One region of the Roseburia intestinalis L1-82 genome, then DNA from elsewhere that is predicted to be linked to it. Evidence: predicted binding sites of a transcription regulator. Region 1 holds the regulator's gene; each other region holds the start of a gene.
What was found. The regulator HrcA, encoded in region 1, represses chaperone genes, less so after heat shock. The targets are predictions, from matches to a motif close to TGTTAGCACTCNNNNNNNNNGAGTGCTAACA.
Positions count from the first base shown of each region.

Region 2: the regulator HrcA is predicted to act here: its motif matches at 2,075-2,105, upstream of groES (co-chaperone GroES).
Region 3: the regulator HrcA is predicted to act here: its motif matches at 2,536-2,566, upstream of htpG (molecular chaperone HtpG).

Region 1 is NZ_LR027880.1:3,101,140-3,106,210, forward strand. It holds gene dnaK (molecular chaperone DnaK) at 1-899, opposite strand, end outside; gene grpE (nucleotide exchange factor GrpE) at 935-1,570, opposite strand; gene hrcA (heat-inducible transcriptional repressor HrcA) at 1,586-2,686, opposite strand; gene RIL182_RS14675 (acyltransferase) at 2,796-3,869, opposite strand; gene RIL182_RS14680 (YfhO family protein) at 3,894-5,071, opposite strand, start outside.
Region 2 is NZ_LR027880.1:2,492,563-2,497,633, forward strand. It holds gene groL (chaperonin GroEL) at 74-1,696, opposite strand; gene groES (co-chaperone GroES) at 1,741-2,025, opposite strand; gene RIL182_RS11785 (DUF2974 domain-containing protein) at 2,253-3,398, opposite strand; gene RIL182_RS11790 (Cof-type HAD-IIB family hydrolase) at 3,420-4,202, opposite strand; gene RIL182_RS11795 (4Fe-4S dicluster domain-containing protein) at 4,434-5,071, opposite strand, start outside.
Region 3 is NZ_LR027880.1:2,817,768-2,822,838, reverse strand. It holds gene RIL182_RS13505 (iron-containing alcohol dehydrogenase) at 1-225, shown strand, start outside; gene htpG (molecular chaperone HtpG) at 330-2,432, opposite strand; gene RIL182_RS13495 (Stealth CR1 domain-containing protein) at 2,714-3,772, shown strand; gene RIL182_RS13490 (hypothetical protein) at 3,776-5,071, shown strand, end outside.

The DNA.
Region 1 (5,071 bases):
AGTCCTGCATCTCTCATGGCGTTCTGAACCGGAATAGCTGTTTTTTCAACGAGATCATGTGTCAGTTCGTCGAATTTTGCTCTGGTTAAGTTCATATCAAAGTGTTTCGGTCCCTCAGCAGTTGCTGTGATGAACGGAAGGTTGATATTTGTGGTTGTTGCGGAAGAAAGTTCTTTCTTTGCTTTCTCAGCTGCTTCTTTTAATCTCTGAAGAGCCATCTTATCAGTAGAAAGATCTACACCTTCTGCTTTCTTGAACTCATCGATCATCCACTGTGTAATTCTGTTATCGAAATCATCACCACCAAGATGTGTATCACCATTTGTAGATAATACCTCGATGACACCGTCACCGATCTCAATGATGGAAACATCAAATGTACCACCACCAAGGTCATATACCATGATCTTCTGCTCTTTCTCGTTGTCAAGACCATAAGCTAAAGCTGCTGCTGTCGGCTCGTTGATGATACGTTTTACATCAAGGCCTGCGATTTTACCTGCATCTTTGGTTGCCTGACGCTGTGCATCGTTGAAGTAAGCCGGAACTGTAATAACAGCCTCTGTTACTTTCTCTCCTAAGTATCCTTCTGCATCTGCTTTTAACTTCTGTAAGATCATTGCAGAAATCTGCTGTGGAGAATACTGTTTGTCATCGATTGCTACTTTATAATCAGTACCCATATGTCTCTTGATAGAAGATATGGTTTTTTCTGCGTTTGTAACAGCCTGACGTTTTGCAGGCTCACCAACTAATCTCTCACCTGTTTTTGTAAATGCAACGATAGATGGTGTTGTTCTTGCACCTTCCTGATTTGCGATAACGGTAGGTTTTCCACCTTCCATAACAGCTACACAGCTGTTTGTCGTACCTAAGTCAATACCAATGATTTTACTCATAATGATTTCCTCCTCATCTAATATCTATGGAATAATTAGTTTGCTACTTTTACCATACTGTGTCTTACCACAGTATCTCTGTACATATATCCCTTCTGGAGTTCTTCTGCTACTACATTCTCTCCTAAGGTTTCATCCTCCACATGCATGACTGCATTGTGGAAATTCGGATCAAATTCAGCACCGACCGCCTCGATCGGTTTTACGCCTGCTTCCTCTAATACGGTAAGCATCTGGCGGTAGATCTTATCCATTCCGACAACAAAAGCATCTTCTTTGTTATCTTCCGGAACTGCTGCAAGACCACGCTCAAAGTTATCAATGACCGGCAGGATCTTTTCTACGATTGTTTTTGCTCCCATATCGTACATCTGTGATTTTTCTTTCTCTGTACGCTTACGGAAGTTATCAAACTCTGCCATCTGTCTTTTTACCTTATCGGTAAGCTCCTCGATCTGCTCATCCTTTTTGTCTTTCTTCTTTTTGAAAAAAGATTTCTTTTTATCAGGATCTTCGGAATCCGCTTCGGAAGCTTCTGCATCAGCGTTCTCTGCTGTTTCGGCTGTTTCTTCCGTGGATGTCACGTTTTCATCCTCTTTGGTCTCGGAAGCATTTTCCTCTGTGGAAGATTCCATTGCTTCATCTAATACCTTTTCATCCATCTCTGACATCTATGAACCACCTTTCTATGTCTGTTCCTTATCCTTGTTTAAAATTCCGTCTAAAGAATTCTTCAAGGTTTTCAGGTTATCCATTACTTTCTCATAATCCATTCGTTTCGGTCCGACAATTCCTATCGTTCCCCGAACACCTTCGCCCAATTCGTATGTTGCTGTCACAACACTGCAGTCCTTCATGGTCTGTATCGGGCTTTCATTTCCTATATAAACCTGAATTCCTGTATTATCATCATCTAACAGGTTTTCAGTTACAAGGCTTGCTAACTGCTGTTTCTCCTCAAATGTGGAGATCAGCTCACTTGCTTTCTCCGAGTCACTTAACTCCGGATATTTAAAGAAATTGGTTGCTCCACTTGTATAAATGCGGATATCTTCATCCTGTCCCATCGTCTCTGCCACGGTGTCAAGCACATCACTGATGATATCACTGTGGATGCCCGCCTGCTCTTTTAACTTTGCGATGGTTCCAAGGTTGATCTCCTGTAATGCAAGACCGTTTAAGTTGGCATTTAACAGGAAATTCAGTTTTAACATTGTCTCATTGTCGATCGGTTCACTGACCGGAATAATTTTATTCTTGACCAGATTGCCTTCGGTAACAATCGTTGCTAAAATCTGTTCTTCATTCATATTCGATAACTGGATGAACTTTACTTTATTCTTATGAAACGTCGGTGCTGTAACCATCGTCGCATAATTGGTATTGTTCGCCAGTATCTTTGCCACCTGCTGCAGCACCTGTTCCATCTTCTCCGTGTGTTCGATGACGAAACTCTTCATCTCATTCACTTCACGGTCTTTCTCTTCCATCAGATGATCCACATAAAAGCGGTATCCTTTGTCGGAAGGGATCCTGCCGGCTGAAGTATGCGGCTGTAAAATGTATCCAAGTTCTTCCAGATCTGCCATCTCATTACGGATCGTCGCAGAGCTCAGATTCAAATCGGTATACTTGGATATTGTTCGTGATCCAACCGGTTCGCCTGTCTCTAAATAGTTGCGGATGATTGCATCAAGAATTTTCGTTTTTCGTTCGTCTAATTCGAATTCCTCGTCCATTCTCTTCTCCATCTCCATACTCTGTAACTTTCTGTAAGAATCCGGCATCTGCCTCTGATCTCAGTTACCTTTTTATCTGTTAGCACTCATTATTGTGGAGTGCTAACATCTATGTACTTAAAATAGCACCATCATATTCTTTTGTCAACACTAATTTTTATAATTTCTGTTGTTTTATATTTTTTTTATAATTTTCCTGTTTAGACCTTTTTCTTCTTATATATATGAGGATCAGACCAATCAGAACACTAACTGTAACAACCACCATATAACGTACCAGATGGTTCCCTGCATCCAGTCCCATGCATTCCATGATCTTTTTGTACCAGAAATATACCAGCATGTGCAAAAGGAAAATTTCCGTTGAGAGTTCACGCATTGTTTTCGCAGCCGCTCCCATTCTCTCCCCCACTGGGACAAAGGCTGCAGCCAGGAAAAGATTTGCAGTGACAAGCGGTGTCATAAGATACATATCATGCGACGACTCGCCGATCTTCTGCGTGATGATCCATTCCTCCAGCATCATCAGCACGAGGAAAAATACCGTGTACCATCCATACGCACTTTTTCGGATCCGGTCTGCCTTCACACGAAAGAGATAGCCCATGGTCACAAACGGGAATCCGAAAAAGAATCCGTTTCTTGCCGTAGCAAATACAGAAAGATACCATTGGATCTCATTCGCAGCCGGTAAAACGGTATCGAATACATGACGGTAAGTATTGTGGAAAACTCCAGTCAGATACAACAGCACAGCCGCTGCCACGATTCCTTTCACATTCCACCGAAAACGTGTTACCAACAGATACAAAAACAGCACCGCTGCAACAGTCGCAAGCAGATACCAGAGCTGTATGTAAGATCCTATCAGAAAAAATCTTCTTGCAAGTTCTAATATGTTTCCGGCAGCACTTCTTTTTTTCTCCCAGAAGCGGTCAATGATCGGTATCAGATATAACAGACTCCACCATACATACATCTTTATAATATGGAAAAGATATTTTTTTACCCTGTCTTTGTCTGTTATTTTTTCTCCGATAAAATAGCCGGTGCACACAAAAAAGAACGGAACTGCCATACGGCAGATCACCTGCTGAAATTCGTGTGAAAATACCGGTGCGATTTCCTCAAACGGAGGAATATGAATGGCAGCAACCAAAAATGCTGCCACAAATTTTGAGAAATCAAGTGCTCTGTATTCCTTTTTTTCCGATAGATATATCGTAGACATCCCAGATCCTTTCCTTATTCTGCTCTATTCCATTTCTTTTTGTTTTTTCCTTCCGTTCCGATACCTGAAAATAACGATCCCGATCACCGACAGGATTCCAAGTCCGCTCAAACCAGCACCTGTTTTTAAATACGGCGTACAGTAATAAAATTCGATCTGATGTGTTCCCTCCGGCACATCAACTGCCATATACATCGTATCCGCCTTTAAAATCTCTGTTTCCACACCATCTATATACGCCCGCCAGCCGCTACTGTACGGAATTGTCATACAGAGCAGTTTTTCCTGATCTGCCGTAAGGGTACCGGATATGTGATTTGTATCCATGACAACATCTTTTAAAATATCCTGTTTCAGACTTTTCGTCCAACCGGCAATCTGTTTTACCGGCTGGCAGACAATCTGCATCTCATCAAACCGGTAAGTTCCCTTTTCATGAAAGGTCAGTGTGATCTCATCTGCTTTTTCATCACGATATCCGGCATTGATCAGATAGTCATCCACACCACTGTAAAAGTTGTTTTTTCTGGTCAGGAATGTGATCATTTTGGTGATTTTTCCACAGGTCACATCAATGTGCAGACGGCTCTTCGACTGTGTTAACGTCTTTCCCTCCTCCGAAAACTGAAGCCCTTTTAATATGAAGTAAGTTTCACTCTCCGGTATCCCCTCAAAGGAAAGTGTTACTGACGCTTTCTTTTCCGTCGCAGTAAATCCCTGGTCGGTCAGTTCCACATTGTGCATATCTGTGATCATATAAGAAATATCTTCATCCGTAAATTCCGTTTCCGTCTTTGTATCAGCTAACGCAGATGGAATCTTATCATCTTCCACGACAATGCCCTGTAAAAGTGCCTGCTGTTTTTCCGTTACCTCCAGCGCTTCATATGTGCTCCGTGGAATTACCGCATCACTTGCAAAGCCAAGCGGCAGTACCGAATCATTTTCATAGGCATCGCATTTTACCTCATACTGTCCCCCGGCGCCAAGCGTTCCGCGATTGAAGCAGACATTATAACCATATGGGCGCAGTCCGCTGTTCCCGGACGGCACCACATAATAACGCACGCCGGAAAGCACCTCTAACATCGTGCGCGCATCAAATCCGGAATAACAGAAATCCCTGGTCTGATTGATGTACATTTCTCTTTGAAACTGGTTGATATCCGGGTTTGCAAGACTGAAATAATAGGAGGTACCAT
Region 2 (5,071 bases), 610 kb from region 1:
GTACGATCTGCCGTTTTTTCATGACCATAGATTCCTGTCGAATCCATACCATCGATTCTTTTTTCCCCTGTAATTACATCATTCCCATGCCCGGGTTACCTGCTGGAACTGCCGGAACATCTTCTTTGATGTTTGCAACAACAGACTCTGTTGTAAGCAGTGTAGATGCAACAGATGTTGCGTTCTGTAATGCTGTTCTTGTAACTTTAACCGGGTCAAGGATACCATTCTCAACCATATCTACATATTCTTCGGTTGCTGCGTTGAATCCGATACCGTCTTTGGACTCTTTTACTTTGTTGATGATAACAGCACCCTCAAGACCTGCGTTTGCAGAAATGTAGTATAACGGAGCTTCGAGAGCTTTTAAGATAACCTTTGCACCGGTCTTCTCATCACCCTCTAAGGTGTCAGCTAACTCTGCAACAGCTTTGGTTGCATGGATATATGCAGAACCGCCGCCTGCGATGATACCTTCTTCTACTGCTGCTCTTGTTGCATTTAAAGCATCTTCCATACGAAGTTTTGCTTCTTTCATCTCTGTCTCAGTTGCTGCACCGACACGGATGACTGCGACACCGCCTGCTAATTTAGCAAGTCTCTCCTGTAATTTCTCTTTATCGAACTCAGATGTTGTCTCCTCGATCTGTCCACGGATCTGGTTTACTCTGCTTGCGATTGCATCTTTGTCACCGGCACCGTCAACGATTACTGTGTTCTCTTTCTGAACTTTGACAGATTTTGCACGGCCTAACTGATCCATCGTTGTGTCTTTTAATTCCAGACCAAGATCAGAGCTGATTACCTGACCACCTGTTAAGATTGCGATATCTTCAAGCATTGCTTTTCTTCTGTCACCATAACCAGGTGCTTTGACAGCTACTACGTTGAATGTACCACGCAATTTGTTGACAATCAATGTGGTAAGTGCCTCACCCTCGATGTCCTCAGCGATGATGAGTAATCTTGCGCCGCTCTGTACGATCTGCTCTAACAGAGGAAGAATCTCCTGAATGTTGCTGATCTTCTTATCTGTAATTAAGATGTAAGGATCATCTAATACTGCTTCCATTTTGTCCATATCTGTGCACATGTAAGCAGATACATAACCACGATCAAACTGCATACCTTCTACTAAGTCAAGCTCTGTCTGCATTGTCTTAGATTCCTCGATTGTGATAACACCATCGTTGGAAACTTTTTCCATCGCGTCGGCTACCATGTTACCTACGTTCTCATCTCCTGCAGAGATTGCAGCTACTTTTGCGATCTGGTCTTTTCCGTTTACTTTGGAAGACATTGCAAGGATTGCTTCTACAGCTTTATCTGTTGCTTTCTTCATACCACGGCGAAGGATGATCGGGTTTGCACCTGCTTCAAGGTTCTTCATACCTTCCTGTACCATTGCCTGTGCTAAAACAGTTGCTGTTGTGGTACCATCACCTGCAACATCGTTTGTCTTTGTTGCAACTTCTTTTACAAGCTGTGCACCCATGTTCTCGAATGCATCTTCTAACTCGATCTCTTTTGCGATCGTAACACCATCGTTTGTGATCAGTGGAGCACCGTAGGATTTGTCAAGTACTACGTTTCTTCCTTTCGGTCCTAATGTTACTCTTACGGTATTTGCCAGTTTATCTACACCTGCACCTAATGCTGCTCTTGCTTCTGTGCCATATTTAATTTCCTTTGCCATATCTGTCTACCTCTTTCTGAATTTATTAATGATAAAAATATGTTTTACTCTACAACTGCGAGAATATCATTCTGTTTTACAATGATGTATTCTTCTCCGTCTAATTTTACTTCTGTTCCTGCGTATTTCGAATAAATTACCTTCTGACCTGCTTTTACCTGCATGGTAACTTCTTTTCCATCAACCATTCCGCCAGGACCAACTGCTATAACCTCTGCCTCCTGTGGTTTTTCCTGTGCACTGCTTGTAAGGATGATACCTGATTTTGTAGTCTCCTCTGCCTCACACTGTTTTAATACGACTCTGTCGCTTAATGGAACTAATTTCATGTTGCTTACCTCCTGCTTATGATCATCTGTTTTATTTCTTTTGAGTAGTTATTAGCACTCATTTCTTTTGAGTGCTAACTTATGGTTCATATAATAGATTTTTATATTTGAATCTGCAACCAAATATATTTCTATTTATAATTATTTATTCCAATATTTTCTTATTTTTTCTCTCTTTTTCTCGTTTTTTTATAAGTTCACTCATTTTCTGTGATTTTATACTTTTTTTATTTTTTCAACGGAGACTGTTTTACCGTGCGTTTTACGGTCTGTTTTACCGTCTCCTTCATTGCTTTATTTCCTTCCGTCCAAAGCAGTTTTAAGGCTCTTGAAAACAGTTTCTGCCGCTCCGGTGAAAGTTTACTGGTTTCCTTCATCAGTTCCTGTATTTTCTTCCATTTACTGTGGTAAAAATCATCTACCGTACGGATCCCGACTTTTTCGATCATATCAAATGCTGTCTCTACGATCTGTGCTCTCTCTTCCTCGTCTAACTGGTAAATCCATGATTTCATCGTTTCATCCAGCAACAGGCTCTGCGCCGCAACCTGATCTACATGTACAAAAGATCTTCCGAGTACCTCCCATGACATGGCATCGTGCTGCTGGATCCCGCTGTTTGAGCTCTTGACAACTTCAAACGACTCCTGATGCTCTAAGAGCATTCCGACAATGGAAGATTCCGGCAGGATCGTGTGCAGCTTTGGCAGCATGCGCTGGTACTCTGTGCTTTCCACCATATCGCTCCGGAATCCCGGACCATCATTGCTGTACACATTTAAAATCTGGTTCTGGATCTGCGGATCACATTTTACGGAGGCATACACGGCAAAATTTCCACCCTTTGAATGGCCGCCGACACGCACCCTCTGCTTTTTGTCTGTCACTGCACGGTTCAAATATTCCACTGCCCGGAGCTGTCCCGGCGTTTCTGACAGATAACCCATATTAAAATCTTCCCGCCAGCCCGTGATCGTGTTGTCCGTTCCACGAAATGCCACATACAGGCTGTCATCCGGCAGTTCCACACAGACCGCCGAAAACTGAAACTGTTCCTCATCCCGGATCTCGTTGACATAGCAGCGTAGTTTTACATTCGAAAAACGTTTTGTTTCTGCCATTTTCTCCATAACAAACGGAGCCGATTTCGTCATGGATACCCGCGCTAAGATTTCGTCTTTATCATTCTTTTCCCAAAATTGTCCGGATGCCTCCTTAAGCGGTACTGCCGGCGCATTTTCCTCTGCAGTAACGATCCCCTCAAAATCAACATATGCAAGCTGCGCTAAAATCAGATTATCAACTTCATTAAATTCATCTGCCTCAAACGATAAATCACCACGCCAGTCCATATAATCCATGATATTTGCCATTGTTTTCCCCCTGTCTTTTATTTAAATCAGCCCATAATGTTTCAGTCCGTTCCAGATCCCATCTTTATGGATATCTGTGGTAACAAATTCTGCCGCATTCTTTGCCACATCCGTACCATTTCCCATGGCAATCCCATGTGCCACAAATTCAAGCATTTCCACATCATTAGCGCTATCCCCGAATGCATAGGTATCTTCCTTTGCGATTCCAAGAGACGCACAGAGGCGCTCAATGCCGCTTGCCTTTGAATGCCCCGCCTGCCCGATCTCTAATATTCCATCCGGCTCATGGACGATCATATCAAACTCCGTTCCCAGTTCTTTTCTGACAAGTTCTACATCTGCATTTCCAAGTTCCGCACTCAGCTTATTTACCTCATATTGTGCAGTCCCGGTAATACTTTTTAAGTTTTCCCCAAGCTCATTTCTCAGATAAATGACATATGGATCGTCGGCAAAATCTTTTTCATCCACATAAATATAGTTCGGTCCCTCTAAGACCATCGGGATCTGATGTTTCCGCAGCACTGCAAGGATATGCCCGATCTGTTCTTTCGTCAGCAGCAGTTCAAACAGCTTTTCCCCATCAAACTCGATATGTGTGCCGCACGCTGCCACGATTCCGTCAAATCCAAGTGCAAGTAATTTGGGACTTTTAATATTTGACCGGCTTCTTCCACTGCATAGAAATGCATAATAACCATTTTTTCTGAGCTCTTTTAATGCTTTTTTTGTACTTTCCGGAATATTCATTTTAAAATCCCACAAAGTACCATCTATATCAAAAAATACTGCTTTTTTCATTGTCGATTATCTTTTCCCTTTCTGCTGTGTTGTTTTTTATTCTAACAGAATTCATTCCTTAAGCAAAGTCTTTTCCTGTCTGAAACACGAAACCTGAAATGGACGGCTGCTGTTCAGACACAAAAATGCCGCGCAACTCTATTACAGGTCACGCGGCATAAATATGCACATGATTCTACTCGCGATGCAATGCCCCGCTCATATTATTCGCGATGCAATGCTCCGCTCGTTTTACTCGCGGTGCATGGAGAAGCTTTCCATGTCATAATTCTTTAAGTTGTCATGGATCGTACGGTCGTCTGCCTGTCCGATCAGTGTATCACGATTCTTCTTGGAAGAAACCTGATCATTGAATGCACTTGGACCACCGACACAGCCGCCTTCACATGCCATACCTTCGATGAAGTCTTCCGGCAGTCTTGCTGCTTTTAACAGAAGTAATGCTTTCTTACACTCTGCCGCACCGTTTGCCTTGCATACGGTTGCTGCGATCTCATCGTTAGACTCTTTTAAACTCTCAAGTACTGCAGCTGTTACACCGCCGGAGTTTGCAAAACGTTTACCAAATGTAGAAGCTGTCTGGTCATCGTTTGCACATGGCTGTAACTCAACACCTTTTGCTTTCATCATTGCACGGATCTCGCTGTATGTTAATACATAATCTGCATTTCCCTCGATCTTCTGATCTGCCACTTCAGACTTCTTGGCAACACAAGGTCCGATAAATACAGTGATTGCTTCCGGATCTTTTGCTTTGATCAGACGTGAAACTGCACACATCGGAGACACTGTTGTGGACACGCACTCTGCTAATTCCGGATAATGTAAACGCACCATATTTACGAATGCCGGACAACAGGAAGTAACTT
Region 3 (5,071 bases), 280 kb from region 1:
CAGGAGACAGAACAGAAGACGGCAGAGGCAGGCATTGCTGCAATGGAGGATTTTTACCGGGAAATCCATATGCCGACATCATTAACGGAACTTGGCATTGCGCCGACAGAAGAACAGATAAAAGAACTGGCAGAAAAGTGTAATGCGGCAGTCAGAGGCAATCTTGGAAAAGTAAAGCATCTGGATGTGGAAGATATGATCGCAATCTATACGGCAGCAAAATAATATTTTTATAGAAATTCAGGTATAAACACGATAAAAAACAGCATGAGAAAACCCCTGCAAAACTCGTATCTACAGGTTTTGTAGGGGCTTGTATTCTGTAAAAATTATTTTGCAAGAAGCATCATGATCTGATTGCTGCGCTGTACAAATTTTGCCATAGCGTCAACAGACAGCGGCTGGTTGGAAAGCATTGCAAGATCGTAAAGCTGTTCACAGAACATCGGAACATGCTCGGAATCTTTGTGCTCAAAGATATATTTTACAAGTTCATTGTTTGCGTTTAAGGTCAGGGTCTGATCCGCAGCAAACATGTTCGGATCCATGCCGCCCATGCCGTTCATTGCATACATCTTCATCATATCCTGCATACGTCTGCCTTCCTCGGAAAGCGTGATGACAGAAGCGATATCCGCATTTTTCAGCTTCTCAACTTTGACAGTCAGTTTATCGTTGTTTAAAGCTTTTTTAAACACATCCGTCAGGGTATCTGTCTCAGCCTTTAAGTCCTCAGCGGAAGTCTCGTCCTTTAAGGATTCTGTGACATCTGCATCAATACGCATGAATTTATAATGCTCATTGCGCTGCTCAAGCTGTGAGATGAAGGAAGTATCAATGTTGTGGTCTAAGATGACAGCGTCCATGTTCTGCTCTTTGAACATCTTAATGTACTGACCCTGCTGAAGTTTGTCAGTTACATAGTAGATTACCTTGCGCTCATCTTTTTTCTCAGTATTCTCATCTGCTGCATCGGTGCTTTCCTTTTTGATCGGATTGCCGTCAGCATCTAATACCTCAGCTTCATCTTTGTTTTCGTCTTTCTTTTCTTCCTCTTTGACTAAGAGTTCCGGAAGAGTGAGATATTTGTCATCCAGATTCTTGAACAGGATGTAATCGTTCATCTTGTCACAGAATTTGGTATCTTTCAGACAGCCGAATTTGATGAACGGGCTGATGTCGTCCCAGTATTTCTCGTAATTTTCTTTATCCGTCTTGCACATACCGATCAGCTTGTCAGCTACTTTCTTGGTGATGTACTCGGAGATCTTCTTTACAAAACCATCGTTCTGCAGTGCACTTCTGGATACGTTAAGCGGCAGATCCGGGCAGTCGATCACACCTTTTAAGAGCATTAAGAATTCAGGAATGACTTCCTTGATGTTATCGGCGATAAATACTTGGTTGTTGTAAAGTTTGATGGTTCCCTCGATGGAATCATACTCGGTATTGATCTTCGGGAAGTACAGGATACCTTTTAAATTAAACGGATAGTCCATATTTAAGTGGATCCAGAACAACGGTTCTTTGTAGTCTAAGAATACTTTGCGGTAAAATGCTTTGTATTCTTCGTCGGTGCATTCGTTCGGACTCTTTGCCCAGAGAGGGTTGGTATCGTTTAATGAAACCGGACGCTTTACGATCTTTAATTTATCTTTTGCAGGAGAAACTTCAACGACTTCTTTTTCGCCGTTTTCGTTTTCTTTCTCCTCTGTTTTTGCCTCCTCATGGATCGTCTCAACGACAGTGTCTGTGTCTAATTTATCAGCGGCGTCGATCGTCTCATATTCTGTCTCAGCGTTTGCCTTCTCAAGGAAGATCGGAGTCGGCATGAAAGAGCAGTACTTTTCGATGACTTCTCTTGCACGGTACTCGTTGGAAAATTCAACGGAATCCTCGTTTAAGAAAAGGGTGATTTCTGTACCGACGCCTTCTTTGGTGCCATCAGCCATATCAAATTCAGTACCGCCGTCGCAGGACCAGTGAACAGCCGTTGCGCCGTCTTTGTAGGATAATGTATCGATCGTTACCTGATCAGCTACCATGAATGCGGAATAGAAGCCAAGTCCGAAGTGACCGATGATCTGATCGTCGTTTGCTTTGTCTTTGTATTTTTCAATGAAATCTGTTGCGCCGGAAAATGCGATCTGGTTGATGTATTCCTCAACCTCGTCTGCGGTCATACCAAGACCATTATCGATAAATTTTAAGGTTTTTTCTTCCGGATTTACAACAACGTGGATCTCCGGTTTGTAGTCAGACGGTAATGTATATTCGCCCATCATTTCGAGTTTTTTTAATTTTGTGATCGCATCACATCCGTTACTGATCAGCTCACGGAAGAAGATGTCGTGATCGGAATATAACCATTTTTTGATAATCGGGAACAGATTATCGCTGTTAATTGAAAGATTTCCATGTTTCTCTGCCATATTCAAACACTCCTTTATAATCGTAATAAAATGCAGTGGGCAGATCCGCCTCGCTGCTGCCTGAATCTAATATTATAACCGCAAATTTCAAAAGTCAATAGAAAATCAGCACTCTTTTTTAATGAGTGCTAACAAAAGAAACGGAAATGCCTTAAAACAGGGAAAAACCAGTATTTCTAAAAAAAATATAAATTAAGCAGATAAATGGGATTTTCATTTTGCAGGATTTGTTTTATCATGATAACAGTGAAATTTATTAAGCAGATGAAAAAACTGTTTTTATGAAAATCAGGACAGGGATGGAGAGTTTTATGAAGCAGGACAATAATATTCCGGAAATTGATTTTGTGATCACATGGGTGGATGGAAATGATCCGGACTGGCAGAAACAGAAAATGGAGTACAGTATGCAGCCGGATCTGTCGCAGAAACAGGATGACAGAAAAGAGAGATACAGAGACTGGGATCTGCTGAGGTACTGGTTTCGTGGTGTGGAGCGTTTTGCACCATGGGTGCGCAGGATACACTTTGTTACATGGGGGCATCTGCCATCCTGGTTAAATAAAGAACATCCGAAGTTAAATATTGTAAATCATAAAGATTTTATTCCAGAAAAATATCTGCCGACATTTAATTCACATGCCATTGAGTGGAATATGCACAGAATCCCAGGTCTGGCAGAGAATTTTGTATATTTTAATGATGATATGTTTCTGATAAAAAAGGTCAGACCGGAACAGTATTTTAAAAATGATCTTCCGGTGGATATGCTGGCTCTTCAGCCTGATGTGGCAAATACAAAAGATCAGGTCATGCCATATATTTACCTGAATAATACCATGCTTCTGGCAAAATATTTTGACAAACGTGAAAATATGAAAAAACAGCCGGGAGCATATTTCCATCCCGGTTATCCGTTTATGTATTTTATTTATAATATGTTAGAACTGGCGTTCCCGTTGTTTACAGGATTTTACACGGTTCATGGGCCGTCTCCTTTTAAAAAGAGTACTTTTGTGAAAATGTGGGAATTAGAGCCGGAGTTGTTAAACGAGGTGTGCAGCCATAAATTCCGTCAGAAAGAGGATGTCAGCCAGTATGTGCTCAGGGAGTATCAGAAACTGACTGGCGGTTTTGTTCCCGGCAATGTAAGAAGACTCTGCCGGTATTATGATGTCTCAAATGATAACAGCAGGATTGTGGCTGATATAGGTCATCAGAAGAGTGGAAGCGTCTGTTTGAATGACAGCAATCAGGAGATTGATTTTGAGTGGGCAAAAGAAGAACTTCATATGGGTTTTGCGCAGATCTTGAAGGAAAAATCTGCATTTGAAAAGTAAGAGGTGAAAAAAGTGATCGTATTAAAAGCAGATAGCGAATTAAAAATGACATTTGAACGGCTGATAAAGACCATGCATGCAAATGTAAACTGGACAGGTCTTTTTGTGGCACTTGATAATTATCTCATTTTACAGGGGGAAGTGCGCTCCCTGTTTTTTCATTTTGACAGTAGAAAAGTGGCGGAAAATATTGTAGATCTGCCGATCAAAGAAGATGAGATCAAAGATACCGATGAGGCAGCAGTACGGGATGTGATCAATATGATCCTGTATGCATTTGGAAAATGGGGAACGATCCAGGGACTTCGTGTGGAAAAAAATACGGAGCAGCTGAATACTCTTTTCGAGCATGTGCTTGCAGGAATCTATATTGAACCGGAATATACCACGCAGTATTTTCGTTTTTATCATGCAGGAAAGCGTATTACCTATGAAGATGTGATACAGGCGGCACTTGAGGCAAAAGAAGCAGTGCAGAAGGAAGAGGAAGCAGACGAGGAACAGGGACTCTGGCATAAAGTTGAATGGAAGATGGCGCATACTGTTTTTGAGAGAACAGAACTTTCACTGTCAGAAAGAGCAAAAGGCAGGATTGGCAATAACTTTTATAAAGTTGGTTACCGCTGCCCAAAATGCAAAGGAAATCTGCATATGATCATGTATCCGAAAGGAAAAGAGTTTCGAATCGAGACGCCTGAGGGAGTAGTCCTTTTGGCAAAAGCATGTACCTGTGCAGCGTGTCACAGATTTTATACGCCGCGCCCATGGAAACTTCTTGGAGACGGCGATATTTATCTGATGGATTTTGAGGAGGATAAAAAGGCATACGAAGATTATCTTGAGCTGATGGGGCGTAACGGCGAGCATGAGGCAAACAGCCGTTATAATGAGTATGAGGACGGCAGAAAGCCGGCGGGTGTCGAGGACGAGCAGCAGCCACTTGAGGAACTGTGCGAGGATCTGCCGGAATATTCAGATGCAGACTTTGAGGAATTATTAAATAAGATAGAAGAGGGATTTTTCCCGGAAAGCAGTATTGCAGCCTGCGAACCTGCCATACAGGAGGAAAAAAAGCGTCGTAAAAAGTTAAAGAGTACGCCTGCATCAGATCAGGACGAAGTCACAGATGATGAAGAAGAGCAGGATGAGAGCAAGAACCGGCACGCAGAAAAACAGCATGGAAATGAAAGCGCGGGTGAAAGTGGATGGAAGCGGAATGAGAACGAAAGGCTGTATGCAGATGCACGTCAGGATGAAACCGAACGACGCCATGTGAAAGGTTCCCGATATGAGAGTGAC